2 linked regions of the Paraneptunicella aestuarii genome follow. Each later gene encodes a partner of the first gene's protein in a complex. Links are inferred from orthologs where the notes say so. Each region holds a gene or a part of one and is shown on either strand. Other genes may lie near its edges. The genes, in order: lolA and KIH87_RS07845.

Region 1 (12,163 bases):
GGTGAGTATAGCGAGCCGGCATATACGCGCCATTCCATTTGTCGCCGTCAACAACAAACAGGTTTTCCTTGCTTTCGATACCCATCAAAGCAACCACCTGGATGTCTTCGTTTTGAGCATTTTTGATAAAGCAGATAGGGAATTCAATAGCGGCTTGTGGGAATTCTGCAAGTACCAAAGGCAAAATGCTTTGATCTTGCAAATCGCTTACGTCGCGGTTGGTTTTAATTTTAATTTTACGATGTGAGTTACTATTTAGTTGTTCGACCTTAGCCATTACTTTTCCAATGATGTAAATGATGTATGGTTAATTTGCAAAATATGCGACATAGTAACGACCTTATTAAAATTAACAACCGTCTTATTAGATTTTTACCTGATTTTGGTGTTTAAAAAGCGGTTCAAGGGGAGAGCGAATATGATTTCTCCCCAATTGTAAGTGGGTTATACAGAAAAGGAACGGTTTCTGTCTGAGGAGTTGTTGGAAGAGCTTTCTGTCTGATACACAACCGGTTGAGGCTGAAACTGATCTCTGCCGTTTTTCTTGGCAAGATATAAAAAATCATCGGCCTGTTTGATTGCCGCTTCAATGGAAACCTTCGCGTTTACTTCGCTGATACCCATACTCACCGTGATATTGAATGCATTCGCTTCGTAGTCAAAGCTTGTTTTGGCAAGATTGTTGCGGATTTTATTAGCTACAACCAATGCTTGAGTTGAGTTTGTTTGCGGCAAAATAAAGAGGAATTCTTCACCGCCCCAACGAGCGACAGTATCCTGTTTGCGGATAATATGCTTGAACAAATCGGCCAAATCTACCAGTACCTTATCTCCCGCAGCATGGCCATGTGCATCGTTGATCCGTTTGAAAAAATCGACGTCTACTAAAATCAATGCTACTGGCGTCAGGTTTCGTTCAATGCGGCGATACTCATATTCCAGCTTGTCCATTGCGTCACGACGGTTTGGCAAGTGGGTGAGCGGATCATATTTAGCCATTTGCTCAAACTTGCGGCTTATTCTTAACATAAAATCAAATGAACGTTGTCTGGAATATTCGTAATAGGCAGATAAAAAAGTAACGGATAAGAAAGAGTAAAGCAGGCGCTGTTTAAACTCGCTTGTGTAATGAGTATTAATAAGTGCGTCGTCAGGATAAAACATCATCAAACTAATCACGCCAATAAAAATAGCGATATCGATTAATCCCTTCTTTAGTCCGTCGAAGAATAATGCGACAGGAGCCGCCATAAATATCCACAGTGGCCCGGTATTGGCAACCCCGCCTGAGTAGACAAGATAAATCAAAAAGCCAAACATGGAATAAAGAATAATGGATGAGTAAATTTGTTTGTTGCCGGTGAACTTCTGTAATTGATAGCTGAGCAGGTAGCTCATACCCGTTAAATACAGTGCTATACACAGCATATAGTTGCCATTGAGCATAGCAGCTGTGCCCATTATTGTGGTGAGTATCAATCCAACTAATCCGAACAGGTTCACCATGAAGGTTTTACGGTTGATTTCCGGATTATTATGTTGGTTTAGACCTGCGTTTAAATAGCGACGCAACAGGCTCATGATAAAAGTCATAATCTTGCTTTGGCTTATGCCCCAGTTTAACCATACTGTGAGAGTGGCAACTGCTTAAATCTGCTCTCAACAAGTGCAGCTATGATTTTATTCCCTGCTTTTAGAGCTTGTTAATCGAGATACTCATACTGCCTTATGCAAACGGTACGGGCTGCTGCAAAAATGATTACTAAAGATCAACAGACTCCAAGGACTATATATGATGTTCACCTTGTACATAACTATATAGTCTACGAGAAATTATATTACCAATAAAATTGATGAGTTATCCAGCTTAAAAAGGTGCAAAAGATCATGTGCAAATTGATCGTTGTCATGTTTGTGAAACTTTTTCTTAGTGCTGGGTATGGTTTAATGCGTTGATAATTAAACAAAATGCTTAACTTGCGGTACTTGGTTTAACTTACTTTTATATACCCATAGTTATACTAATGTGTAAGCAATCATACTAACAGCTCTGTGGAACATGAGCTTTCACGTACAATGTCAAGCTACTATAAATGGTAGTCAAACAAGCTTTAATGGCATATTCGGGTTAAATCCGGTAGTATGCCGCGCTTTAAAAATTGGCCTAGAGCCCTGGTTTTACGTTCCAGATTGCTAAGAGGTAAGACAATGTCTCAATACGTTGTATGTGCGTTATATAAGTTCGTCACATTAGAAAACTATAAGGAAATGCGAGCGCCTTTACAGGATGTTATGGAGAAAAGTGGTGTTAAAGGAACGCTTTTGTTAGCGTTGGAAGGAATTAACGGCACGATTTCTGGTACTCGAGAAGGAATTGATGCTGTACTGGCGTGGTTAAATAGTGATGAACGCATTCAACCGGTTTCCTACAAAGAATCCTTCGACGAAGAGCAGCCTTTCTATCGCACAAAGGTTAAGCTTAAAAATGAAATTGTCACTATGGGTGTTGAGGGCATTGACCCTCGTAAAACCGTTGGCACCTATGTTAAGCCAGCAGATTGGAATGCTTTAATTTCTGATCCCGACGTGACAGTGATTGATACTCGTAATGATTACGAGATAGAAATAGGCACTTTCAAGCACGCGATTGATCCCAAAACCCAAACATTTCGTGAATTTCCTCAATATGTGAAAGACAACCTTGATCCTGCGAAAAACAAGAAAGTTGCCATGTTTTGTACCGGTGGGATCCGTTGTGAAAAGTCCACTGCCTATTTAAAAGAGCTGGGTTTTGAAGAGGTGTATCACCTGGAAGGTGGGATTTTAAAATATTTGGAAGAAGTGCCAAAAGAAGAGTCTCTATGGGAAGGCGATTGCTTTGTTTTCGATAATCGCGTTGCTGTTGACCACGATTTGCAAAAGTCTAAATATGATCAGTGCTATGCGTGTCGCTTACCGATAACTGAGGAAGACAAGCAAAGTGAATTGTTTGAAGCTGGTGTTTCATGCCCTCGTTGTCATGGTACTCATTCTGAAGAACAGCTAAAGCGCTTCCGTGAAAGAGAAAAACAGGTACAGCTTGCCAGAGAGAGGCAAGAAGAGCATCTTGGCAATGAAGCTCGTATGGCAACGTTTGAAAAACGTCGTCGCAAGTCTGAAATTCGTAAGGCTCAAAGAGCAGCCGCTAAAGCGGGTTCCTGATATTCTCTTTGATTTAAGTAGCTATCCAGTTTTCTGGTAGCTACTTTTTCTGCCTTGAAATCCTTTCTTTATTCTTTCCCTAATTCGCATGGTTGTTGAACAAAAATTGCGTTAACTCAACGTATTGTAACGAATTAAGATCAACAGCCTCTAGCATTTTAACGACATCAAATGGACAATGAACAAAGGAACACTTTATTATTACCTGCAAAATTAGAATTGGATAAATAATCATGTCGGAAGCAAAAGCACTTACAGAACAACAAATTGAAAAAATCAGAGAAGACTTTCTGTTCTTTGATAAAGACAATAATGGTTGCATTGATGAGCAAGAGTTTTTTGAGCTCTTAAAAGTGCTGTCACCAAAAGTTAAAGAACACCAGGCGAGAGAAGGTTTTTCCATTATTGATGAGAATAATGATGGGGCAGTTGATTTCGACGAGTTTTTGTCCTGGTGGCAGAATTCCTGGTGGGAATACTAAACTTATCTCGTTTTTGTTACGCCAGCCGTCGACGGCTGGCTGTTCTGACCGTCAAGCAAATAGGTACTCTTGACCATAACCATTAAGGTGTTTAAGCCCTCATGGAATTTATTTGGATTTTTGTCGCTTTTGTTTGTGGATTTGTATTTCGATTTCTTTCCTTGCCACCGTTGATCGGTTTTTTGTGCGCAGGCTTCATTCTCAATTTCTTTGGTATAACTCCTGATCCTAATTTGCAGCTGCTTGCAGATTTGGGGATCACGCTCATGTTGTTCACTATTGGCTTGAAACTAAACATAAAAGACTTGTTTAGAACGGAAGTATGGGTAGGTACAGGATTATCTGCTTTCTTCTGGATAGTGCTTTTTGCCAGTTTTTCCATGTTATACATGACATGGGGATTGGCTTATTTTGAAGTGCTGGATTGGAAAACTGCAACGTTATTAGGTTTTGCTCTTAGCTTTAGCAGTACCGTTTGTATTGTTAAGGTTTTGGAAGACAGTGGGGAAATGAAAACCCGGCATGGCAAACTGGCGATAGCGATATTGGTTATGCAAGATATCATCGCGGTTGTCTTTCTTGCGTTGGCAACGGGTAAAATCCCATCTATGCTGGCATTAGGGTTGCCACTATTGATTTTTGTGCGTCCGCTGATTGATCGTCTTCTTAATGCCGCAGGACACGGTGAACTTCTACCACTGACCGGATTCTTCCTGGCCTTGGGAGGATATGAATTATTTAATTTGGTTGATGTGAAAGGGGATTTAGGTGCATTAATTATGGGGATTTTACTCAGTTCCCATGTAAAAAGTACCGAGTTGGCCAAGTCATTGCTGGGCTTTAAAGACCTCTTCCTTATCGGTTTCTTCCTGTCTATTGGTTTTATTACCATTCCAACATTACCTATGCTGGCGATGGCGGCATTCATTTGCCTGCTTTTACCGATTAAGTATTTGCTGTTTTTCTCATTATTCAATGCGTTAAAACTCAGGGGGAGAACCTCTTATCTTGCTGGATTAGTGTTAAGCAATTTTAGTGAATTTGGCTTAATTGTTGTGGCATTGAGTGTGAAACAGGGCTGGTTAGAGAAGGACTGGTTGGTGATCCTCGCGATATCGGTTTCCTTGTCTTTTGTCTTTACCAGTATTGCCTATCGTTTCGCCCATAGAGGATACAACCTGTTTAAACCTTATCTGGTCAAGTTCGAACGTGAGCAACGTTTACCAGAAGATGCTTATGTTAAGCCGGGCAATGCATCTATTCTGGTGATTGGTATGGGGCGGGTAGGAAAAGGCAGTTTTGAAGCCTTGTCTCATGCTGCTGGGGAATCCGTATGGGGGCTGGATGCTGATAGTGAACGGGTGTCGCAATTACAGTCGGATGGAAAGCAGGTTATCTGTGGTGATGCAGAAGACGCTGACTTATGGGAACGTATTGATGTGACCCATATCAAGCTTATTCTGTTGGCGCTGCCTTCAATTGAAGATATTGACAATATTTGTCAGCAATTAGTTTCTGCTGGATATAAAGGCAAAATCGCGGCTATGGCACGTTTTGAAGATGAGCGTGAACATCTGTTGGCATCGGGCATTCATAAAGTCTTCAACTTTTATACTGAGGTAGGGGCGGGCTTTGCCGAAGAAAGTTTGCAAATTATTGACTGATGAATATCTGCTTTGCAGCAACATCCTTTATTTAAAAAGAAAAGCGCCTGATTTTTCAGGCGCTTCTTCTATCGAACATCGTGTTTTATAAAACGCTGAAAAAGCTCTTGTTACAGAGACAAGGCTTCCCTGGCATCCATATATTCCAGATTCAGCTGTTTACCCAAAGCATCCACAACCGCTTTGTAGGTTACTTTTCCTTTATGAACGTTTAGACCATTTAGCAAATGTGGGTCGTCCAGCATGGCTTGTTTTGGCCCTTTGTTCGCTAATGCAATACCAAATGGCAATGTTGCATTGTTTAGCGCCATTGTTGAAGTGCGCGCTACGCCGCCTGGCATGTTGGCTACACAGTAATGAACGACACCATTTACAATATAAACCGGATCTTGATGAGTGGTGGCTCTTGATGTTTCAAAGCAACCGCCTTGGTCGATGGCAACATCAACCAGAACAGAGCCTTCTTTCATGTTGATGATATGTTCTTTGGTTAACAGTTTTGGAGCTGCCGCGCCAGGAATTAATACTGCGCCAACAACCACATCTGCTTTTGAAGAGTATTGTTCAATGGCATCAACCGTTGAGTACACAGTTTTCACGCGACCATCAAAAATATCATCCAGTTCACGCAAGCGAGGTAGTGAACGATCCATAATAGTGACATCAGCACCTACGCCTAAGGCCATTTTGGCCGCGTTTGTGCCAACAACACCGCCACCGATGATCAATACTTTACCTGGTGCAACGCCCGGAACACCACCTAACAACGTGCCGCTGCCACCATGGGCTTTTTCCAGAAAGTGTGCGCCAGCCTGAATAGACATACGTCCCGCGACTTCGCTCATAGGAGCTAACAAAGGTAAACCGCCGTGACGATCGGTTACTGTTTCATAGGCAATACAGGTTGCGCCACTTTTAACCAATAACTCTGTTTGTCTTGGATCCGGCGCTAAGTGCAGGTAGGTGTAAAGCGTTTGGCCTTCAGACAGCATTTCGCACTCGTTAGGCTGTGGTTCTTTTACTTTTACAATCATTTCAGCCTTTGCAAAGATTTCCTCTGCTGTTTGAATGATCTGTGCGCCTGCGGCTACGTACTGCTCATTATCAAAGCCTATTGCAAGACCCGCATCATTTTGCACAAGCACCTGATGCCCGTGGGTCACAAATTCTTTGACTGCTGATGGAGTAAGGCCGACACGATATTCGTGATTTTTAATTTCTTTTGGTACACCAACCAACATGATTTTCACCTATGAATTCATTATTGAATAAAGCGCAGATTGTAGTGAAGTTTAATTAGCATTTTGCTCTCTATTTTGATACAAAGCAGCATTAAACACTGAAAATTGAAATATATTTAGAATAAAATATGCTGGTTAAAACGCCAAAAAGCCTCGATCGCCTTGATCGACGCATTCTAGACGAGTTACAGAAGAATGGCCGAATTTCCAATGTGGAACTGGCCAAGAAGATAGGATTAAGCCCAACCCCTTGCCTGGAAAGGACTAGAAGGTTGGAGAGTCAGGGTTATATCTCGGGGTATCATGCAACCGTTGCGCCAGACAAGGTTGGGGCAGCAATGCTGGTGTTTGTAGAGATAACCTTGACTAAAACATCGGTAGATATCTTTGAAGAATTTTCTACTGCGGTAAAAAAGCTGGATGATATTCAGGAGTGTCATCTGGTTTCTGGGAATTTTGACTATTTGCTTAAAGCTCGTGTTGCCGATATGTCTTCTTATCGTCGATTGTTGGGAGACGTTTTATTACGACTGCCTGGAGTAAGCGAATCTCGAACTTATGTGGTAATGGAAGAGGTTAAACAGACAACGCGCATTAAAATTAATTATTAGTGCGTGTTTACCAACAGTGGATAAAATCGTCTATTCCACCTGGATTTTCACGAATAACGGTTATTAACTGTGCAAGAGGCAAATAAATAACTTCCATATGGCACAAATACCTTGTCCTGACTGGGCTTTTCTTCAATGGCTTGGTATCTTATGGGCGAGAATAACGATAATACTAAATGATGGAACTCATAGAACGTCCTAAGTCGCGCTTAACAGGCATTCAAAGGGTATTAGAAGTGGGGATGATAATCACCACAGCCTTTGCCTTGTTTCTTTTTATTGCACTCGCCACCTTCGATTCGGCTGACCCCGGTTGGAGTCAAACGGGTTTTAATGAGCATGTTCATAATGCCGGTGGCCCTGTTGGAGCCTGGCTTGCTGATATTAGCCTATGGATCTTTGGCGTTATTGCTTACACCTTTCCTTTTGCTATTGCTCTGTTGGGCTGGTTTATATTTCAACGCGCAAAAGATATTTTAGAACTGGATTATTTGACCATAGCGCTGCGGATGATTGGTACAATCCTCTGTATTTTGGGGGCGGCTGGCTTATCCAGTATTAATTTTGATGACCTGGCTACCGTATCTTCCGGAGGCATGGTTGGCGAAGCTATTAGCCATGCACTGATTCCGTTTTTTAGCATCGTTGGTACGAACTTATTGCTGTTATGCTTTTTAGCTACGGGATTTACGCTTTTAACTGGAATTTCCTGGTTATCCATTATTGATGGGCTGGGGGCTTTTAGTATTTTTACTGCTAAAAAAGTTTATCGGTTGCCCAGTACGATTGAAGAAATTAAGTCGTTACCCAATCCCTTATCTCGTTCTGGTCAGGCTTTAACTGACAAAAACAAACCCTCATCTATTGAAATTACGACCATGAGAGTCGACCCTGAAATACCTAAAAAATCAGGGTTCTTTTCTAATAACGCTGAAGAACTGTCGGACACCATGATTGAGGAAATGGACGAGTATGATGCTATTCCTGAAAGGGAACCGCCCGTCACTGTCCAAGTGGTTAATAGTGCCAATGAAGAACGTGCTTCGGTAAATCGAGAAGTATCCACTGCTCCCAAGACGCCAAAAGTAATTAGCCCACAGGAAAGTGAAAAGGTAGCTGGTAACCGGCCCATGCCAGAAGGTGATGTGCCTTCTTTTGAATTATTAGACAAGCCTAATCGAACCAAAGAGCCTATTTCTCAGGAAGAGCTGGATTCGGTCGCTCGATTATTAGAGGCAACTTTGGCTGATTTTAGTGTTCAGGCTCAAGTGGTTGGCGTGTATCCCGGGCCTGTTGTTACTCGATTTGAACTGGATCTGGCTCCGGGAGTTAAGGTCAGCAAGATCTCCGGCTTATCCAAGGATTTGGCCAGAGCCATGTCTGCGCTTTCTGTGCGTGTTGTTGAGGTTATTCCGGGTAAATCCTACATAGGTTTGGAATTGCCCAATAAGCATCGCGAAACCGTATTTTTGCGAGAGGTGATTAGCAGCGAATATTTTGAAAATGCGAAGTCCAGCTTAACCATGGTGCTTGGTAAAGACATTTCTGGTGACCCTGTGGTTGTGGATTTGGCAAAAATGCCGCATTTGCTGGTGGCTGGTACAACAGGTTCAGGTAAATCCGTTGGCGTGAACGTTATGATTTTGAGCTTGCTATACAAGTCTACGCCAGAAGATGTTCGTTTTATCATGATTGACCCTAAAATGTTGGAATTGTCGGTGTATGAAGGCATTCCACATTTGTTGGCAGAAGTTGTCACCGACATGAAAGAGGCTTCTAATGCCTTGCGCTGGTGTGTAGGGGAAATGGAGCGCCGCTATCGTTTAATGTCAGCTTTGGGGGTGCGTAATCTGAAAGGCTATAACGCCAAAGTGCTGGAAGCGAAAGAGAATGGGCAGCCTATTAAGGATCCTCTCTGGAATCCAAACGAATCTATGGCAGAAGAAGCACCAGAGTTGGAAAAACTTCCCAGTATCGTCGTTGTCGTGGATGAATTTGCTGACATGATGATGATTGTGGGTAAGAAAGTTGAAGAACTCATTGCCCGTATTGCTCAAAAAGCCAGGGCGGCGGGAATCCACCTGATTCTGGCTACTCAGCGACCTTCTGTTGATGTTATCACTGGCTTGATTAAAGCTAATATTCCTACCCGTATTGCCTTTCAGGTTTCTTCCAAGATTGATTCCAGAACCATTCTGGATCAGCAAGGTGCCGAAGCTTTGTTGGGCATGGGGGATATGTTGTATTTACCACCGGGATCGGGTGTACCTACTCGTGTTCATGGTGCTTTTGTTGATGATCATGAAGTTCATGCAGTGGTTGCTGATTGGCAATCGCGAGGTACGCCGCAATATATTGATGAAATATTGTCGGGTGAATCTAATGACGAGATATTACTACCCGGTGAGCAACCTGATGGCGGAGATCAGGAATTAGATCCGTTTTATGATGAAGCCGTGGCTTTTGTGACAGAAACGCGCAGAGCATCAGTGTCGGGCGTGCAACGTAAATTTAGAATTGGCTATAACCGGGCTGCCCGGTTAGTTGAGCAAATGGAACAAAGCGGTGTTGTGAGTGCTCCGGGGCATAACGGCAATAGAGATGTGTTGGCGCCACCACCACCCAGAGGTTAAAAATGGTAAAAATAGTAAGAAGACTACAATTTAAAAACATCATTAGTGGATTCTTGTTTATCGCTATCTCAACCAGCGTGTTTGCTCTTAATGGGGAAGAGAAGCTAGATTCATCTGCTCAAGAACTAAAGCACTTGTTATCGCAGTTACACACTTATTCTGCTCATTTTGAGCAAAAGGTGATGGATGCAAACAACGAGTTGTTGCAAGAAGCAAAAGGAATTATCAATTTACAGCAGCCTCAAAAGCTGTACTGGGAAGTGTTACCGCCCAATGAAGCGACCTTGATTGCCGATGGCAAAACCCTTTGGCACATCGATCCTTTTGTTGAGCAGGTGATTGCTCTGGATCAGCAACATTCGGTGAAAGATCACCCTATTATGTTGTTGGCTCAGCCCAATTCCGATATTTGGGATGGCTATCAGGTTGCTAAAGTGAACGAAGGTGAGTTTATGATTACCCCCAAATCGGAGAATCAGTCAATCAAGCAGCTTGTTTTGTTTTTTGATGATGGTGTGTTGTCACAATTGATCATTCTTGATCAGCAAGAGCAGCGCAATCAGCTGATTTTTTCTGATATTAAACAGAATCAAGAGATTTCTTCTCAGCGTTTTACTTTTAGTATGCCATCAGGCTTTGAACTTGATGATCAGCGTTGATTTTCAGATAACACTAAACGTGGTTCATAGCTAATGGAACTCCAGTTTGGCGATGTGGCAAAACCCCTTGCAGCTCTATTACGACCCACTTCTATTGATGGCTATGTAGGTCAGGAGCACATTCTCGCGCCCGGTAAACCACTTTATGAAGCCATTCGTTCTGGCAATGCTCATTCCATGATTTTGTGGGGGCCTCCGGGAACTGGCAAGACGACCTTGGCTGAGATTGTCGCTCATAGCATTGATGCTCAGGTTGAAAAAATCTCTGCAGTTACCGGTGGGGTTAAGGAAATTCGAGCGGCTATTGATAACGCCAAGAGCAATGCCAGAGATTTTGGCAGACAAACCATATTGTTTGTGGATGAAGTCCACCGTTTTAATAAATCTCAGCAAGACGCATTTTTACCCTTTATTGAAGATGGCACGGTGATTTTCATCGGTGCAACTACTGAGAATCCTTCCTTTGAATTAAACAATGCTCTTTTGTCCCGTACTCGTGTTTATGTGTTGAAAAAGCTTGATGCTGATGGGCTTAAGCAGCTAATTCATCGTGCATTGAAGAAATATAGTGAAGACAATTCAGAGCTTGTCACTATTGAATCTGACGCCGAAGCACTATTAGTTGAAGTGGCATGTGGTGACGGGCGTAAGCTTCTCAACACTCTGGAGATAGCATTGCAGCTTAGAGAGAGCGGTAAAAGCCTTGATAAGCAACATATTGCTCATGCCTCGGGCGATAAAATGGCGCATTTTGATAAGGGCGGAGATTATTATTATGATCTTCTATCCGCTTTTCATAAATCCGTTAGAGGCTCATCTCCCGACGGCGCGTTATACTGGTTTTGCCGCTTATTGGTAACAGGCGCAGAACCTACCGCGATTGCCCGACGGCTTTTAGCGATTGCCTCGGAAGATATTGGCAATGCCGATCCCAGAGCATTACAATTGACCCTCAATGCGTGGGATGTGTACCACAGAGTGGGCGCTGCAGAAGGTGAAAGAGCGATTGCCCAAGCCGTTTTGTATTGTGCCTGTGCGCCAAAAAGTAATGCAGTATATACCGCGTTTAAACAAGCGATGAGTTTAGCGAAAGACACTTCTGATGCTGATGTTCCTATGCATTTGCGTAATGCGCCTACAGAGTTGATGAAGAGCTTGGGTGCCGGAGAGGGCTATCGTTATGCTCATGATGAAGCGGGGGCTTTTGCTGCTGGCGAGAACTATTTCCCTGAGCATTTACGAGCAACAAAGTTTTATTCTCCATCTGAACGAGGCTTGGAAAAGCAAATAAAGGAAAAACTGGCATATCTTGAAGGTTTAAACCAACAGAGTGACAAAAAGCGATATGAGTAGCTTGGGCATTTACGGTTTTATAGCAATAGGAGGGGCAATTGGTGCTTGCTCTCGGTATTTTATTGCAGAAATGGCGCTTCTCTGGCTTGGCAAGGATTTTCCTTTTGGTACACTTCTGGTCAACATAATAGGCTCTTTTTTATTGGGTCTACTTTACGCCATGATTGAGCAAGGCGTTATCGAAATCGTTCCCTGGCGAACCATGGTCGGGATTGGTTTTTTAGGTGCTCTAACGACATTTTCCACTTTTTCCGTCGATACTCTGCTGTTGCTACAGCAAGCACATTGGTGGAAAGGTGTTCTCAACATATTTTTGAAC
Region 2 (17,409 bases), 1.0 Mb from region 1 along the record:
GGAAGTGCCATTGGTTTAATTCTAGCCTTTAATATCAATGAGATTTTATTGATGCTGGGTGTACCTATGCATCTGTATTTGCCAGAAGCTCGCTTGCCTATTTTGGTTCAGAACCAGCAAGTTACAGCCATGATTGCGCTGTCATTATTGCTCTGTTTTAGCGCTTCACTTTATCCTGCGTATCGTGCTTCCAAGGTGAAACCAGCCAATGCGCTTCGCTATGAATAGCCTGATTTAGAAGGGAAATTAATGAGTTCAGTTTTACTTCAATGCCAACATCTTACTAAAACTTATTCGGAAGGCCCGGTTCCCGTTAACGTGTTGGATGATATTAGTTTCACTCTCAATGAAGGTGAACAGGTGGCCATTTTAGGAAGTTCTGGCTCGGGAAAAAGTACCTTGCTGCATCTGCTTGGGGCATTGGATAAGCCCAATTCTGGCTCTGTGATTTTTCAAGGTCAGGACATCTATCAATACAGCGAAGCGCAGCAAGCCCGGTTTCGTAATGAATGTCTGGGGTTTGTGTATCAACAACACCATTTGTTGCCGGAGTTTGATGCATTAGAGAATACGGCAATGCCATTGCTTATTGCAGGAAAGCCTCATAAACAGGCGATGCAGCAAGCAAAACTAATTTTAGAAAAGGTTGGCCTTGCTGATCGTATTTTGCACAAACCGTCTGCATTGTCGGGAGGGGAACGGCAGCGTGTGGCGATTGCTCGCGCTTTGGTAACTCACCCCAAGATGGTGTTGGCAGATGAACCTACTGGGAATCTGGATGACAAGACAGGTGAATCGGTATACCAGCTGCTTTTGGATTTGAAGCAGGAGTTTGCTACCAGTTTCGTCGTGGTAACTCATGATACTCAATTAGCCGCCAAACTTGATCGTACACTGCATTTAAGCAATGGTAAGTTAGTCAATTCCGGACAGGAGAGCTAAGTGAACGGTCTGGTTTGGCAACTCGCATTTCGATTCCGCAAGAGTAAAAAGCGCAGTGGGTTTACGTCGTTTATTGCTTCCTCGTCTACCGTCGGTATTGGTTTGGGATGTTTTGTACTGATATTGCTGTTATCGGTTATGAATGGCTTTGAACGTGAGCTAAAAGACCGTTTGTTAGTAGCGATTCCTCATGGTGAGTTGACTGCGGTTGACCCGGCTGGTTTGGCAGATTGGAAAAGTATTATTGAACAGGCTAAACGCCATCCTCAAGTGGTTTCAGCTCAGCCTTTTATTAAGGCTACGGCATTGCTACAGCGAGGCAAAAAAACAAAGGCCGTTGAGCTGACTGCGATTGATCCCGCTTTGTCTCATCAGAACGAAGCGGCGCATATGGTCAATGAAGAAGCTTGGCAAACTTTCATTGCGACACCTTATGGTGTGTTACTTGGTCGCAAAGTGCTTAAACAGTTGGGCTTAAGTGTCGGTGACAAAGTTCAGGCTCTTTTACCCAGAAGAAGTGAGCCTGGAAGTAGTGATGGCTTAAAATTGTCTGCGCCGGAAACCATTTGGTTAACTGTTGTCGGGGAAGTGTCTCTGGGGGGAGAGCTGGACAGTTTTCTCGCTTATATGCATATGGATTTAGCCGCTGAAACCCTTTCTATTGCACAAGGGGCGCAAGGTATACGGTTAAACTATGTTGAGCCTTTTGATGCCAGAATGACGACTCGTAGATTGGCCTATGAATTGTCGCAACAGGTATACATCTCTGATTGGACTCGTACTCACGGGCACTTATATCAAGACATTCAGCTAGTCAGATCGGTTGTGTATCTGGCGTTGATTTTAGTGATTGCGGTTGCCAGTTTTAATATTGTGTCTTCTCTTGTGATGTCGGTGAGTGAAAAGCAGGCTGAAATTGCCATGTTAAAAACCATGGGAGCCCGGTCGAACCTGATTGCCAGAGTGTTTATTTTGCAGGGCAGTTTAAATGGGGTAATTGGTGCGTTATTTGGTTCGGTCTCTGGTATTCTGGTGGCGTTGAATTTATCCGATATTGCTAAATTTATTGAGTCTTTATTCGGGGTAAAGTTGTTATCTGGAGATATTTACTTCATTGATTTTCTGCCGTCATTACTGCTTTGGCGAGACGTGTGGATTACTGTATCTATTTCGCTGCTATTAAGCGTACTTGCTACCATTTATCCTGCTCTTAGAGCCAGTAAAGTTGAGCCTGCCAAAGTGCTCGGTCATTAGTCACGCTGTTTTATATAGAGAATATTCATATGACAATGCAAGTTCATTTTGCCCGTAGTTCTGATGAATGGGAACGCTGTTATCCTGTGATGAAACAGCTTCGTCCACAATATGATTTGGCTTCATTTTGTGAACAGATAGCGGTTCAGGTGCAAGAGGGGTATCAACTTGCCTATGTCGAAATGAATGGTCAGGTTATCGCGGTTGCCGGGTTTGTTATTGCGACCAAGTTAGCGTGGGGCAAGCATTTGTATGTAGATGATTTGGTGACGGATGATAACAAACGTTCAACAGGTGCAGGAAAGTGCTTGTTAGATGCGCTAATTGAATTCGCCAAGTCTCAGGATTGTCAGGAATTACATTTGGACTCAGGCGTGCAGCGGTTTGAAGCGCATCGTTTTTATTTGCGCGAAGGAATGCACATAACGAGTCATCATTTTCAGCTAAGATTAAAGGATGAAGTTAGACGTGGCTGAATCCGGGATTATTCTTCCCATTCAATGTTACGACGAATTAGGTCGTATTAAACCGCCATCCTTGTTATGGCTAATTGTGCTGTTGTGCGCAAAGGCTTATTTCATTCTGATTGTGTCATTAAGTAACTTTCAGGATCGCTCCTTGTTACTCTCTGTGTTTTACCCCGATACCAGAGATTTCTATTTGAATCTTGTGTTGGGAATACCGGGCGTTGTCGCCGCATTGATGGTGTCCTTTAGAGAAACCTGGTTAAAGCTAAACTGGCGTTTTATGTTTAGTTTGGTCAAACCTATGTTATTGCTGTCTCTTTTCGGTGATTTGGCGTTGCATATTATGATGGCTATGGATGTTCATTGGCGGTTTGTTTGGTCAATAGCTTTGTCTATTGTTGTTGTTGTGTTGGGTATTATGTATTGCCTGCGCAGCAAGCGACTGGCTTATTTTTCCGAAGACTGGAGAACTTTTGAGGAACCCGTTATGGAAGATAAAGCTAGCGATATAAAGTAGCTCGGGAAAAATTCCGGAAGTTTGGATAGCAGGTATAGAAAACACTGAGGGCAACAAAATGAAACCGGCATTTACGGTAACTCTTTCTTATGTCCAGCCCTCATTTCCAACTTCAATTTCAGGTTAATTATTGAGTGGAATTGGATAGCGCCTGATCGAAGTATTTTTTAATGCTGATATTGCTGTCGTTTACCAAACGCTGATAGCAAATTCCGGCAAATGCATAGGACTTTCCAGCGTATTCCAGCACAACATAAGGCGCGTCGGGATCGGCTTCATCATAACTCCATTCACCACCAACCAGCTTGCGGAATACTTCACCAACGTAAGCACCATAGAGATTACACAAGGTAAAAACGGCCTTGTCTTCAAGCGCTTGATCTTTATATCGACCTAACCAGCTTAGCAATACATCATCCACATATGAGATGCTTTCTGGAGTACCATTGAGTTTTACGTTGAATTCATCATGAGTGGTACTAATGGCATCTTGCGCACTGTCTGCCATTAGTTGATTTAGTTCTTCGCGTGTCATCCGCATTTTATTATTACCACCTGTCAGTCGTATTGTTATAAGACTATTGGGTTATTTGCCTCTCAGCAAGGATCATTTCCGTTAACATCCGGGTTCCGGGCCCCATTCTATCAGGATGTGGATTAACCATCGACACCACAATGCGCCTGAAACTACTTCCTTTTATGGATAATTGTGCCAGTGAGCCTTTTTTGAGCAAGGGCTGAACATAATGCGTTGGGAGCCAACAAAAACCAATACCTTCATGTAAAAGCTCAATAGCAGCGTGAAATTGGCTCACTGTCCAACGTTGTTCGGCCTTTAGCCATCCACGATTCTCAACAGGACTTTTGCCAGTGTCTTTTATCACTATTTGAATGTGTTGCAACAATTCTTCTGGATCTATTGGAGATTCCAGGGTTGCGAGAGGGTGTTCAGGATGGCTCACAGCGATAAAATCAACCTCGACCAGCGGTTCGTATAAATGCCCTTTGGGAATGTTTGCTGTGAGTACGATATCCGCCCAGCCTTCAGTAATGGCTTCTTCTGTTCCTGTGAGCACGGTATCAATAATTTTTAGGCGACTGCCACGGCAGTCATGTTGAAATTGCTTGAGAACAGGCAATAAATACTCTCTTGGGAAAGCCAAATCTAAAGCAATGGTAATTTCAGGCTCCCAACCCTGATTAATGTTTTTAGCCAGTTCTTCCAAATCCTGAGCTGATTGGCTCAAGATCCGGCTTCGACGCAACATGACTTCACCCGCCGGTGTTAAAAAGGCTTTTCGACCTTTGACTTCAAGTAGTTGCACATTGAGCTGATCTTGTAACTTGGCAACCGCATGGTTTAAGGAAGACTGACTCTTATTCAGAAGCTTTGCCGCATGAGCGTAACCACCGCTATCCACTACGGCTTGCAATATACGCCACTGTTCCAGCGTCGTTTTGGTGCGATACATTAAGTGCCTGACAGTTCGATTTTTTGGAATGATTGGCTTTTATGCTAGTGATATTCTTTCTGTTAGGCAAGTTACTTGAACTTGAATTGGAATAAAATAACCCCGAATACTAAGCTGTCGTGGACTATTATATGGGAGTCTTTAACTGAATATCTGCTAAATCAATCACATCCTTGCAAACCAATACCTGTTTGTTGACAGAGATAGATTGTTGGAACTTTATTTCTGCACATTGTTCCTGCCCGCTTTTTTGGCTTTGTAGAGAAGCTGATCGGCGGATTTCATGGTTTCGTCAAATGTGCTTTGTTTGTCTTTAAATGCGATGCCAAAGCTCATGGTGACATGAACTACCTTTTGTTGTGTTCCAGAAGATGGTTGTTTTAAATCCTTTTTCTTCGGTTTTTTGTCTGGGCGCTCTGCCTGACGGATCACCATAGGATAATTGGCAATGCTTTCCCGCAATTCATCTACAATATCAAACACTTGCTCCGGATTTTTACCGGGAAACACCAAGGTGAATTCTTCACCGCCGTAGCGATAAGCTTTGCCGCCTTTTGACACTCTGTTGAGCTGTTGTGCCACCATTTTTAGCACCTGATCACCTACGTCATGACCATAGGTATCGTTAAAGGATTTAAAGTGATCAACATCAGCCATCACAATGCTGTAGTTATTACCAATCGCTCGGGTGAATTGTATGAGTGCTCGGCGTGAAGCTATGCCCGTCAGATCGTCCTTGAATGCCATATTATGGCTATCGAACAATACAACGATGGAGCTTGCGACGGAAAATAACAGGCTGGCAAATCTCAGGACTTCGTTATTTTCGTAAAGCTGCAATATGAACATCATAACAATCATGCTTGCCAGTAGAGAATTACCGAGGCTGGCTTGCGTTAACATTCTTACCAGCAAGACCAATAGCAATATGGCAAATAGCAGAATTTCTGTGGTGCTGAATTGTGCGCGCCAGTGGGGTAGCCATTGATATAACGTGTTAGCCCAGTTTTGATATAGGTTGTTGCTTTGTAGATCTTGCCAGGTGAGTAAGGTAAAAGTGGCAACGGCAACCGCTATGAATAAGGCGATATCTTTCAGGACATTATATGGTCGTACTGCTTTGTTGCGCTTCCAAATGAGTACACCCAGGCAGCTGGCTACCAGTGGTAATAGCATCCAGGTTGTTAACCCTGTGTATTGATGAATGTCTGGTTTATCAAGGGAAAACAGCAGCAAGCTCCAAAACCCTGCGGCATAGACCAGGCGGCTGTGGTTAAATTGCAAAGCCAAAAGCAAGCTAATCCCTATTGCAACGTAAGGTAGCCAGCTTTTGCCATTTAACCAAAACAGGGTCTCGGCAGGAAATTGGGAAACAACCGTAAAGCCAAAAATGAGGATGATAAAAGGCAGTAATACGTTATTCAGTAATTCAGTCCAATATCTCATGGAGAGCTTAAAAATCCTTTACGTCTTAAAAGCGATACTGGACGACCCCTAATAATTGTTGCTGACGAACATTGGGATCCCAATACCATTGCATTCGATTGGCTTGAAAAGAATCAAGATACAAATACTCAAGACCCAATTGTATATTGTCCTGCCAATCATAGCGATAGGAAAGGGTGAGAGCATTGCCATCGCCGTTGTTATTGTCTTGCCAGTACATGTCCTTATCAATGGTTTTGAAATCATCTATACGGGCGCTAACACGATGTTGACCCGATTTATAACTCACCATAGCGTACCAAGCCGTAAAATCGACATTCACTTTGCCAACGCCCATTGAGGTATTTCCATCCATTATCTGGGTGATAAAACGCCATTCCTGATTGAAACGATATTGCCAGGCAAGGCTATGGAAGATGGTTTTCCAGGCGTACTGCCCACCACGAGCCAGTACGGTTTCATCGGCTTGGTTATTGTAATGGTAGTAACGCAGGCGGGAGGTGTTTTTGTAATCCCAGTGAGCACCTACATAAAAGCCCCAGTTGCCATCAATTTCACGATAGGGATCGACCCAGGAAGCCTGTTTTTCCATAATGCCACCGGGTGCAATGGTGGGGTAATTGGCAAAGGGAACCACTTCATTGAAAAGCGTCTGTTTGTCATGTAGAGCCCAACCACGCCAACTCAAGATAGTACCGGTAGTGTCATTTGCCTTAAATACAGAACCCAGTAGAGTAAAGGTGTGAGGGCTGTTATGTGCTCTTCCGGGACGAATCAACTTTACTTCTGTGCCGATAGTTCGCAGTTCTTCTCCTATCCAGCTATTAATGGCTGAATTGGTATAGTTATAAGGAGATAACCAGCCAATATCAGGATTCTCCAAACTCATTTCCGGGTAGAACATCCCGGCTTTAAATTGCCAACGATAATCAGGAGACCAAACAGGCGTGTATTTGATGAATGCCTGACTGAAATGAGTGAACGATTTAGGCGAGTTGGTATGGTTTAACACCGCTTCCACTGAGGTGGTGGCGGTGAGATCTGAGTTTATTTTCAGCAACGCTTGAGCGATGGAGGCATTGTGTTCATCGTCGTAACGAAGCAAGCTCGTGCCTTTATACAGATAGCTTTTCTCGGAATCTGAATTTAACGCGATTTGACCTTGAACCAGTCCCTGAATTGACGTTTCTGCCTTACTCGTGAAACTAATACACAATATAAATACAGTGGTGAGCAGTTTAAGATAAGATTTATTGTTATTCATATTATTGATCTTCACGGCACAAGTTTCGCTTTCTACTGATAGAGCATTGTAAACTCTAAACTTTGTTTAATGTAATGGTGTAGTACGTTTCTATTGTACGCTGAAGTGGAAGAAAAAGTTTCACACCAAGGATAATAAAGTTTGTGTCAGCTTTTCCGGGTCATACTTTTCTGGAACATGCTTGTTTGAAGAGGGGGAGGGCAAGTGTTCCTCTGATACCAAATCAGCACGAATAATTTGAATGCCTGATTGCTGCCATTTTTCTGTGGATATATTGCCGGTGTAGTATTCATCGTGTTGATCAAGTAACACATGAGTAAGCATTCCGTTATATGGTGATGATTTTGCATCCCTTCCAGAACGGTTTTGGTTTAAAAACTCAAGCAATTTATTGATGCTTTGCTCTGTCGTCAGTCCAATCGATTCAGGATCTTTACCCAGATTAGGGACATATACTTTGGGATTTCCATTGACTGCGATGGCGTCGCAAACACCGGTAGGCATCAAATTAGCCAGCAGACTGGAGTAGAAGCTTCCGGGTGGAAAACAAATAAGCTCGGCTTGTTCTATTTTGCTTTGTATATCTTGAGATATAGTGCTTTTCACTTCATGTCGTTCATTTAAAGCATGAGAAAGAGTGATGTTGTTTATTGGGCTGTTGATGGGAGGGTGTTCTTTTCCTGTTATTAAATGCTGGCCAATCAGCGTGTCGCCATTTTCCAGTTCCGCAACCAGATGATGGTTGTCTTCAACCGTTAAAGCCACTGAGCCTCTCACGGCTACCAGTTTTGAGAACAGATATACAATAGGGTCGATTTGTCTGTCGCTGTTCAGATAACCGCCGGTCAGGATCAAGTTGCCAATACTGGCACCTCGCAAATCGAAATTATCAGGTTTGTGTTTTCCGAAAGAGGCGAGTTGTTGCTGAATGAGCTGGCGCATAGGCTCAGATACAGCAGCGATTAATGGATGACGACCTTGAATAAGAGCATCAAGTTCTTGCTGCAATTCCGCTTGATAGGCTTTTTTACTGAGCCGATAAATGAACAGTTCATATACTTCTGGCATGCCTTTAGTGCCTTCATCTGCCAGTGCCATAAGGCGAGCTCGTAAATCGCCAATTGCAGGCATGGAAAAGGCCTTTCTGAGTTCTGCGGAACTGCCACCAGAATCGAAAGGAGTCATCAAGTGAGTAGAATTGTGGGTGTAATTCTTTAAGCGGCGGCAGAACTGATGGATAGCCGTGCCGCCCGTAAAAAACAGGACGTTAGGCCCAAGGTCAGGGGCTTTACGATAGCGTTCCAGACGAACATGATCCGGAATTTTGATTGTGCGTTTTACGGTATGCAATGTATTTAAGTATTTATTTTATTGTTTTTGTTAGCGCTTAAGCTGTTTACTTTAGCAGATGAAAGAAAATAGAACAGGGCGATTACATTGTTTTACACAGCAAGACTAAGGAAAAACAAGCAGGGGAAAAACAGTGCGAGACATGCTCGCACTGTGAAAAGATTAGAATGTCGTTTTTACCATATTCTGTGGTGCGACATTGCCATACATAATGGCTTTGGCTATTTTCGATTGTGGATCTTTGCCGATGGCTTTAGTGATATCGCGGCCGACCTGAGCTAATTGCGCCAAATCAATACCTGTTTCAATCCCCATACCATGTAACAGATACACCACATCTTCTGTACCCACATTACCTGAAGCGCACCCAGCATAAGGGCAACCGCCCAGTCCAGCGACTGAACTGTCGATAGTGCTAATCCCCATTTGCAGTGCCATCAGGATGTTACTCAAGGCCATACCGAAGGTGTCGTGAAAATGTACCGCAACTTTCTCGACAGGCACATGCTCAAAGACAGCACTTAACATGCGTTGTACTTTAATGGGTGTACCTACGCCGACGGTATCGCCCAGCGATACTTCGTAACAGCCAAGGTCGTAAAGAATCTTGGCGACTTCGGCAACTTTGGCTGGTTCAACTTCACCTTCATAGGGGCAACCAACAACACAGGAGACATAACCACGAACAGGTATGCCTTTTTCCTTTGCTGCTTCAATAATGGGTACGAAACGTTCGATACTTTCCGCAATTGAACAGTTAATGTTCTTTTGAGTGAAGGTTTCCGAAGCTGCGCCAAATACCGCAATTTCGTCTGCACCGCATTCTACCGCCGCTTCAAACCCTTTCATATTAGGTGTTAGGGCGGTGTAAACTACACCGGGCTTACGAGTGATTCGTTTGAATAGCTCGGAACTGTCTGCCATTTGAGGCACCCATTTGGGAGAGACAAATGCACCTGTTTCGATTTTCTTCAAACCTGCGTTGGCGAGCCCTTCAACCAGACGAATTTTGTCTTCCAGTTGAATGTCGGCTTGTTCGTTTTGTAATCCATCCCGGGGGCCCATCTCAAAAATGGTAACACTGTTGGGGTACCTCTCAGAGAAAGACGACCCTGAAAACGAGGGTGAAACTGAACCCATCAATTATTCCTCTTCTGCTTCAAATGCTAGTAATTCGGCACCACCATCAACCAGATCACCTACCTGATAGAAGAACTCTGTTACTTTTCCTGTTGCCGGGGCTGTTAACGCGTGTTCCATTTTCATTGCTTCCATGATCATAAGCGGCTGGCCTTTTTCGACAATGGCATTGGTTTCTACCATGAGTTTTACAACCGTGCCATTCATTGGAGCAGTAAATCCTGCGTTACCCTCATTGTCTTCGTCTAAACCCAAATCCGGTTTGTGCTCTGCAAAATGAATAACCAATTCATTGGTATATAACGATATTCCAATGTCATCATTGGCAATGGTGACAGTTTGTCGATGCCCATCGATGTTTAACTGTAGCAGGTCATTTTCTATTTGCGCGGAAATTTGCGAGGTTTTTTCACCTGCTTTGACGACAAAACGACGTCCTGCAGTGTTGCGACTTGCATTGTCTTCCAATTGCATTAAGGAAACCGTATAGATTTCGCCAGATACATCCAGGCTTAAGGTCTGCTCATGGGTTTCATTAGCGCGCCAAGCGTTGGATAGCTGCCAGGGAGAAAACGGATCGTTGTTATGGTTTGCAATCAAGTTCTCGGCCTGTTTTTGCTTATCCAATATCAGCGCCACCGCCATCATGGGCAAATACTTCTCAATGTCTTTGCTCTGCTCAACGAAAATCGCATCGTGATGCTTGTCGATAAAGCCAGTGTCCAATTCTGCATTTCTAAAGGCCGATGTGCTGGCCAGGTTGTACAGAAACGGAATGTTGTTAACCAAACCTTTAATGCGATATTCACTTAAGGCTTTGGTTAAACGGGTTAGCGCTTTGTCGCGGTTTTCATCCCACACAATCAATTTGGCGATCATGGGATCGTAGTAAACCGATACCTCATCACCTTGCAGAACACCGGTATCAACACGCACATGGCGATTTTCGACTGGCGGTTGCAAGTAAGTCAGTTTGCCGGTAGCAGGTAAAAATTCATTGTTAGGATCTTCGGCATACACGCGCGCTTCAAAGGCATGACCATTGATGGAAAGCTCTTCCTGTTGCAATGGCAAAGGCTCACCATGAGCGACACGTAACTGCCAGGAAACCAAATCTTGTCCGGTAATCATCTCAGTCACAGGGTGTTCTACCTGCAAGCGCGTATTCATTTCCATGAAGTAGAAAGAACCGTCTGAATCCAGCAAGAACTCTACCGTGCCTGCGCCCACGTAATTAATAGCTTTAGCGGCTAATAACGCTGCTTCACCCATCTGCTTGCGTAGCTCTTCGGTCATGCCGGGAGCGGGGGCTTCTTCAATGACTTTTTGGTGACGACGTTGTACTGAGCAGTCACGCTCAAACAAATAGACACCGTTGCCTTGTTGGTCACAGAACACCTGAATTTCAACGTGACGAGGCTGAGTCAGATATTTTTCAACCAGCATATGGTCATCGCCAAATCCGTTCATCGCTTCACGCTTGGCAGCTTCCAATGCAGATTCAAATTCATTGGCCGACCAAACCTGACGCATCCCTTTACCACCACCGCCAGCAGCAGCTTTAAGCAGGACAGGATAACCCATGTCATCGGCGTGCTTTTTCAATGTGGCTGGTGCTTGATCATCGCCATGATAGCCAGGAACCAGAGGTACATTGGCTTCTTGCATGATTTTCTTGGCGGCAGATTTGCTGCCCATCGCTTCAATCGCGCCAACAGGAGGGCCGACAAAGGTGATGTTATTGGCTTGGCATAAGTTGGCGAAATCGGCGTTTTCAGACAGGAATCCATAGCCGGGATGAATGGCATCAACACCCAAAGATTTCGCAACTTCGATGATTTTGTTACCTAGCAGGTAGCTTTCTTTTGCTGCCGAACCACCAATGTGAACTGCTTCATCGGCATGTTGTACATGCAATGCGTGAGCATCGGCGTCGGAATAGACCGCAACTGTGGCGATCCCCATTTGTTTGGCGGTGCGAATTACGCGACACGCAATTTCACCCCTGTTAGCAATTAGTAATTTCTTAAACATGCTCGATCCTCTTAGCCTTTAAGCCAGTTTGGCGAACGTTTTTGCAAGAAGGCATGTAGTCCTTCCTGACCTTCTTCAGACACGCGAATATTGGCGATGCGTTTACTGGTTTCTTCAGCCAGAGCCTTGTCGATAGGACGATGAGCAACATCGAAAACCAACTGTTTCGCTTGTGCGACTGCCGCTGGGCCATTCTTCAAAATGTTACCTAGAATATCGTCGATAGTGGAATCCAGTTCTTCTTCGGTAACCGCTTCGCTTAATAACCCGATACGACGCGCTCTGCGAGCAGAGAACACTTCGGCTGATGTGAAATAACGGCGAGCGATACGTGCACCAATGGCTTCAACCACATAAGGGCTGATGGTTGCTGGAATTAAGCCTAATTTAACTTCACTTAAGCAGAACTTGCTCATTTTGCTGCCAATGGCAACGTCACAGCAGGCAATTAAGCCTACCGCGCCACCAAATGCTGCACCTTGTACACGAGCAATGGTTGGTTTGGGCATGAAGTTCAATTCCCAAAGCATATCTGCCAAGGCATTGGCGTCTTTGAGGTTTTCTTCGTAACCATATTCAGCCATACGACGCATCCAGTTCAGGTCAGCGCCTGCGCAGAAGCTCTTGCCGTTAGAAGCTAAAATCATGGCTCTGATAGAGTCATCGCTTCCTACTTTTTTGAATGTTTCGGTTAGTTCAGCGATCAACACATCGTCAAAAGCGTTGTGCTTTTCCGGCTTATTCAGGGTAACTGTGGCAACGCCACGTTCGTCAACAGAGAGTAATACTGATTCAGACATTGCTTAATTCCTTACATTCTAAATACGCCGAAACGGGTTTCTTCAATAGGCTTATTCAGTGCTGCGGATAAACTTAAGCCTAATACGTGGCGTGTGTCAGCCGGGTCGATAACGCCATCGTCCCATAAACGGGCAGACGCATAGTAGGGATGACCTTGCTGTTCGTAGATGTCGATAATAGGTTGCTTAAAGGTTTGTTCTTCTTCGCTCGACCATTCTTCACCGGCACGTTCTTTTTGTTCGCGTTTAACCTGAGCCAATACGCCAGCGGCTTGTTCGCCACCCATTACCGAGATACGGGCATTAGGCCACATGAACATAAAGCGAGGATCGTAAGCACGACCACACATGCCGTAGTTACCCGCACCAAAACTACCCCCGATCAAAACGGTGAATTTCGGTACTTTGGCACAAGCTACAGCCGTTACCATTTTGGCACCGTTTTTAGCGATACCACCAGATTCATATTGTTTACCAACCATGAATCCCGTGATGTTTTGCAAGAAGACCAATGGAATGCCGCGTTGTGCGCATAACTCAATAAAGTGAGCGCCTTTCAATGCTGACTCAGAGAACAGAATACCGTTGTTAGCGACGATGCCGACCGGGTAGCCCATGATACGAGCAAAGCCACAAACCAACGTCGTCCCGTACAGTGATTTAAACTCGTCAAATTCAGAGCCATCAACGACACGGGCAATGATTTCTCTTACATCAAACGGTTTGCGTGTATCTTTCGGGATGACGCCATAGATGGTTTTTGGGTCGTACAGCGGCTCTTGTGGTGCGCGGATATCTAACGTGGCGGGTTTCACGCGATTCAATCGGGCGACGGCGTCGCGAGCCAGTTGCAATGCGTGATGGTCGTTGTTTGCCAAGTGATCCACTACACCTGATGTACGACAGTGAACATCACCGCCACCCAGTTCTTCCGCTGTGACGATCTCACCGGTGGCAGCGCGTACCAGAGGTGGCCCACCAAGAAAGATAGTCCCCTGATTTTTAACGATGATAGATTCGTCTGCCATGGCGGGTACATAAGCCCCTCCTGCGGTACAGGAGCCCATCACTACTGCGATTTGCGGGATGTTTTGCGCTGACAAATTGGCCTGGTTATAGAAAATACGACCAAAGTGTTCTCTGTCCGGGAATACATCGTCCTGGCGAGGCAGGTTGGCACCACCTGAATCGACCAGATAAATACAGGGCAGGTTGTTTTGCTCTGCGATCGTCTGCGCCCGAAGGTGCTTTTTCACGGTTAGAGGGTAGTAGGTTCCGCCTTTAACCGTAGCGTCGTTGGCGACGATAATACATTCCTGACCTGAAACTCGCCCGATACCGCAGATAATACCGGCTGCTGGCACGTAATCTTCGTACACGTTCCATGCGGCTAATTGGGAGAATTCCAGAAACGGAGAACCCGGGTCGAGCAGAGCGTTAATGCGTTCTCTGGGTAATAGCTTGCCTCTGTCGGTATGGCGCTTGTTAGACTGTTCACCACCGCCCAATTTGATTTGAGCGATTTTGTCTCGCAGGTCGTTAACTTGAGCCAGCATGTGCTGCTCGTTGTCGGCGAAATCCTGCGATTTGATATTAATTTTTGTTTTAATTTCTGGCACTTGAAGCTCCTGAAAAGGTGCGACAGTTTATATACAAAAGCCTGAGAGCTGTTTTTAATGGCTTACTCAGGCTGTTAATGTTGTTTTGAATGATGGTTAAAAGGTTAGAAGACCGTTCTCGGCATGGATGCCGAGATTCGAGCGTTCATGGATGAACTTGCAGCGTGTCTTCGATCTTTTAACCATTATTCAGTGTATCTGTAATTGACTTACTCAGACTCTTTAAACAATTCACGGCCAATCAACATACGGCGAATTTCAGAAGTCCCTGCGCCGATTTCATACAGCTTGGCGTCACGTAACAAACGTCCAGCCGGGAATTCATTGATATAACCGTTACCGCCTAACAACTGAATGGCATCCAGTGCCATTTTGGTGGCTAGTTCTGCGGAATAAAGAATGGCACCTGCAGCGTCTTTACGCGTGGTTTCGCCACGGTCACACGCTTTTGCAACAGTGTAAACGTAAGCGCGAGCCGCATTCATTTGCGTGTACATGTCAGCGATTTTGCCTTGAACCAATTGGAATTCACCAATAGATTGTCCAAATTGCTTACGGTCATGAATATAAGGCACAACCAAGTCCATCGCCGCTTGCATAATGCCCAATGGGCCGCCAGACAATACCAAACGCTCGTAATCCAGGCCGCTCATCAGAACGCGAACACCGCCGCCCAGTTCACCCAGAATGTTTTCTTCTGGTACTTCGCAATCTTCAAATACCAATTCGCAGGTATTGGAAGAACGCATACCTAATTTGTCCAGTTTTTGCGCACGGCTAAAGCCTGGGAAATCACGTTCAACCAGGAAGGCGGTAATGCCTCTTGAACCGGCTGTAACGTCAGTTTTTGCGTAGATAACATAAGTGTGGGCGTCAGGGCCGTTAGTGATCCACATTTTGTTGCCATTCAGAATGTACTTGTCGCCTTTCTTCTCGGCGCGCAATTTCATGCTGACAACGTCTGAACCGGCATTAGGTTCACTCATGGCTAACGCGCCAATGTGCTCACCTGAAACCAATTTTGGAAGGTATTTTTCTTTTTGTGCTTCGTTACCGTTTTTGTAGATTTGGTTAACGCACAGGTTAGAGTGAGCGCCGTAGCTCAAACCGATACCGGCAGAAGCGCGGCTGATTTCTTCCATGGCAATAACATGAGCCAGATAGCCCATATCGGCACCGCCGTATTGCTCAGAAACCGTTACACCTAACAGACCCATTTCGCCCAGTTTTGGCCAAAGTTCATTTGGGAAGTAATTCTCTGCGTCGGCCTTTTCAGCTAACGGTGCAATTTCACCTTGAGCGAAGGCGTACACGTGATCGCGTAACATATCGACTTCTTCGCCAAGGCCAAAGTTCAATGTTGGGTATGCTGCATTCATTCGTTTGAGCCTCCGTTTAACTCAGCTAATTCTTCGCGACAACGTAGTTCAACGTCGTCCAATTCACTCATTAACATTTGGATGTCTTCCATTTGCTGGGTCATGATGGCCCTTTTTTCCCTGGTCATCTTGAGCATGGCCTCTAATTGCGGCCTTGAGTTTGAGCTATCATCGTAAAGCTCAAACAGTGTTTTCACTTCTGACAGAGTAAAGCCAAGGCGTTTCCCTCTCAGAATTAACTTTAAGCGAACCTGGTCTTTTTTTCTGTAGACCCTGTTTTGCCCAACACGCTCTGGCGCAAGTAAGCCTTGCTCTTCATAAAAGCGGATTGAGCGAGGAGTAATATCAAATTCTTTTGACAACTCCCCAATGGTATAGGTAACTTCTGACATTGTTCTCACTTTACGTTTACGTAAGTGTCAATTTACGTAAAGGTAAAGTATGCTAGTAAACTCGTCAATAAAGATTTTTGGTAAGTAAAGCTGACAATTTTTAATGTGCGTTCATAAAGCTGTACGAAAGGACTAACTACTCTTCATTTAAAATTGTGGTATGTTCGCGTCCAGCTATAAGACATCGGAGAAGAAGAGAGTATGAGTAAAGACGCGATTGTTATTGTTGCTGCAAAGCGCACTCCAATGGGAGCCATGATGGGGGCTTTGTCTCCTTTGACTGCGACTGACCTGGGTGCGGAAGCAATTAAAGCGACCATCGAAACAGCGGGCGTAGATGCTAACGTTGTTGATGAAGTTGTGATGGGGTGTGTATTACCTGCCGGGTTGGGACAATCTCCAGCCAGACAAGCGTCTTTAAAAGCTGGCCTGCCTTTGTCTGCCGGTGTTACTACTATCAATAAAGTGTGTGGTTCGGGTATGAAAGCCGTCATGATGGCACATGACCTGATCAAAGCTGGCTCTGCTGAGGTTGTGTTAGCGGGTGGCATGGAAAGTATGAGTAATGCACCATACATGTTGCCTAAAGCGCGTGCTGGTTTCCGTATGGGGCACGGTGAGATCCTGGATCACATGATGAAGGATGGCTTGGAAAACGCCTATGACGGTCAGGCGATGGGCTGTTTCGCGCAAGGCACAGCAGATGAAGAGAATATGACTCGTGAGCAAATGGATGAATTTGCTTTGTCTTCATTAGCCAAGGCGAAAAAAGCCATTGAAGACGGAAGTTTTGATGCTGAAGTTGCATCTGTCACGATTCAGGATCGCAAGGGTGCTGTTACCGTATCTCATGACGAGTCTCCGGGCAAAGCCATGCCAGAGAAAATTCCTGGTTTGCGTCCTGCGTTCAGAAAAGACGGTACTATTACGGCTGCAAACTCCAGTTCCATTTCTGACGGTGCTGCCTCGTTGTTGGTCATGAGTCAGGCCAAAGCGGAAGAGTTGGGCTTGCAGCCATTAGCTCGCATTGTTGCTCATGCAACGAATTCCATTGAACCTGAAAAATTCACTGTTGCGCCAGTGGGGGCGATGCAGAAATTGATGGAAAAAGCGGGTTGGAATTTGGCGGACGTTGATTTGTTTGAAATTAACGAAGCGTTCGCGATGGTAACCATGTTGGCAATCAAACAGCTTGAACTGGATGCGGATAAAGTGAATGTTCACGGCGGCGCATGTGCTCTTGGTCATCCAATCGGTGCGTCTGGTGCACGTATTTTGGTTACCTTGTTACATGCCTTGAAGCTACGTGGCCTGAAAAAAGGTGTTGCGTCAT

The links.
Region 2: the proteins of lolA (region 1) and KIH87_RS07845 are in contact, whole or in part, in a cryo-EM structure (PDB 7ARM), measured with the Escherichia coli proteins. The link is inferred for Paraneptunicella aestuarii from one-to-one orthologs.

Annotation. Positions count from the first base shown.
Region 1 is NZ_CP074570.1:2,893,949-2,906,111, reverse strand. Bases 8,740-11,662 are described here. They hold lolA (outer membrane lipoprotein chaperone LolA), read left to right. Parts: upstream 8,740-9,834; coding sequence 9,835-10,491; downstream 10,492-11,662. Other genes in these bases: KIH87_RS11185 (replication-associated recombination protein A), read left to right, coding at 10,525-11,662; KIH87_RS11195 (DNA translocase FtsK), read left to right, coding at 8,740-9,832. In the rest of the region: KIH87_RS11230 (SapC family protein), read right to left, coding at 1-277; KIH87_RS11225 (GGDEF domain-containing protein), read right to left, coding at 445-1,593; oxygen-dependent tRNA uridine(34) hydroxylase TrhO, read left to right, coding at 2,209-3,201; KIH87_RS11215 (EF-hand domain-containing protein), read left to right, coding at 3,435-3,683; KIH87_RS11210 (cation:proton antiporter family protein), read left to right, coding at 3,785-5,347; ald (alanine dehydrogenase), read right to left, coding at 5,458-6,588; leucine-responsive transcriptional regulator Lrp, read left to right, coding at 6,717-7,199; more of KIH87_RS11195, read left to right, coding at 7,376-8,739; more of KIH87_RS11185, read left to right, coding at 11,663-11,844; fluoride efflux transporter CrcB, read left to right, coding at 11,837-12,163. UniProt on the Escherichia coli protein: Participates in the translocation of lipoproteins from the inner membrane to the outer membrane.
Region 2 is NZ_CP074570.1:1,876,018-1,893,426, forward strand. What follows is about bases 79-3,069. They hold KIH87_RS07845 (lipoprotein-releasing ABC transporter permease subunit), read left to right. Parts: upstream 79-942; coding sequence 943-2,196; downstream 2,197-3,069. Other genes in these bases: KIH87_RS07835 (lipoprotein-releasing ABC transporter permease subunit), read left to right, coding at 79-228; lolD (lipoprotein-releasing ABC transporter ATP-binding protein LolD), read left to right, coding at 250-942; KIH87_RS07850 (GNAT family N-acetyltransferase), read left to right, coding at 2,226-2,672; KIH87_RS07855 (DUF2919 domain-containing protein), read left to right, coding at 2,653-3,069. Outside these bases: more of KIH87_RS07835, read left to right, coding at 1-78; more of KIH87_RS07855, read left to right, coding at 3,070-3,180; KIH87_RS07860 (hypothetical protein), read right to left, coding at 3,308-3,721; KIH87_RS07865 (LysR family transcriptional regulator), read right to left, coding at 3,759-4,652; KIH87_RS07870 (GGDEF domain-containing protein), read right to left, coding at 4,872-6,098; KIH87_RS07875 (hypothetical protein), read right to left, coding at 6,124-7,362; KIH87_RS07880 (GAK system CofD-like protein), read right to left, coding at 7,483-8,712; KIH87_RS07885 (hydroxymethylglutaryl-CoA lyase), read right to left, coding at 8,875-9,852; KIH87_RS07890 (acetyl/propionyl/methylcrotonyl-CoA carboxylase subunit alpha), read right to left, coding at 9,856-11,886; KIH87_RS07895 (enoyl-CoA hydratase/isomerase family protein), read right to left, coding at 11,898-12,686; KIH87_RS07900 (carboxyl transferase domain-containing protein), read right to left, coding at 12,698-14,305; KIH87_RS07905 (isovaleryl-CoA dehydrogenase), read right to left, coding at 14,515-15,684; KIH87_RS07910 (MerR family transcriptional regulator), read right to left, coding at 15,681-16,076; KIH87_RS07915 (thiolase family protein), read left to right, coding at 16,278-17,409. UniProt on the Escherichia coli protein: Part of an ATP-dependent transport system LolCDE responsible for the release of lipoproteins targeted to the outer membrane from the inner membrane.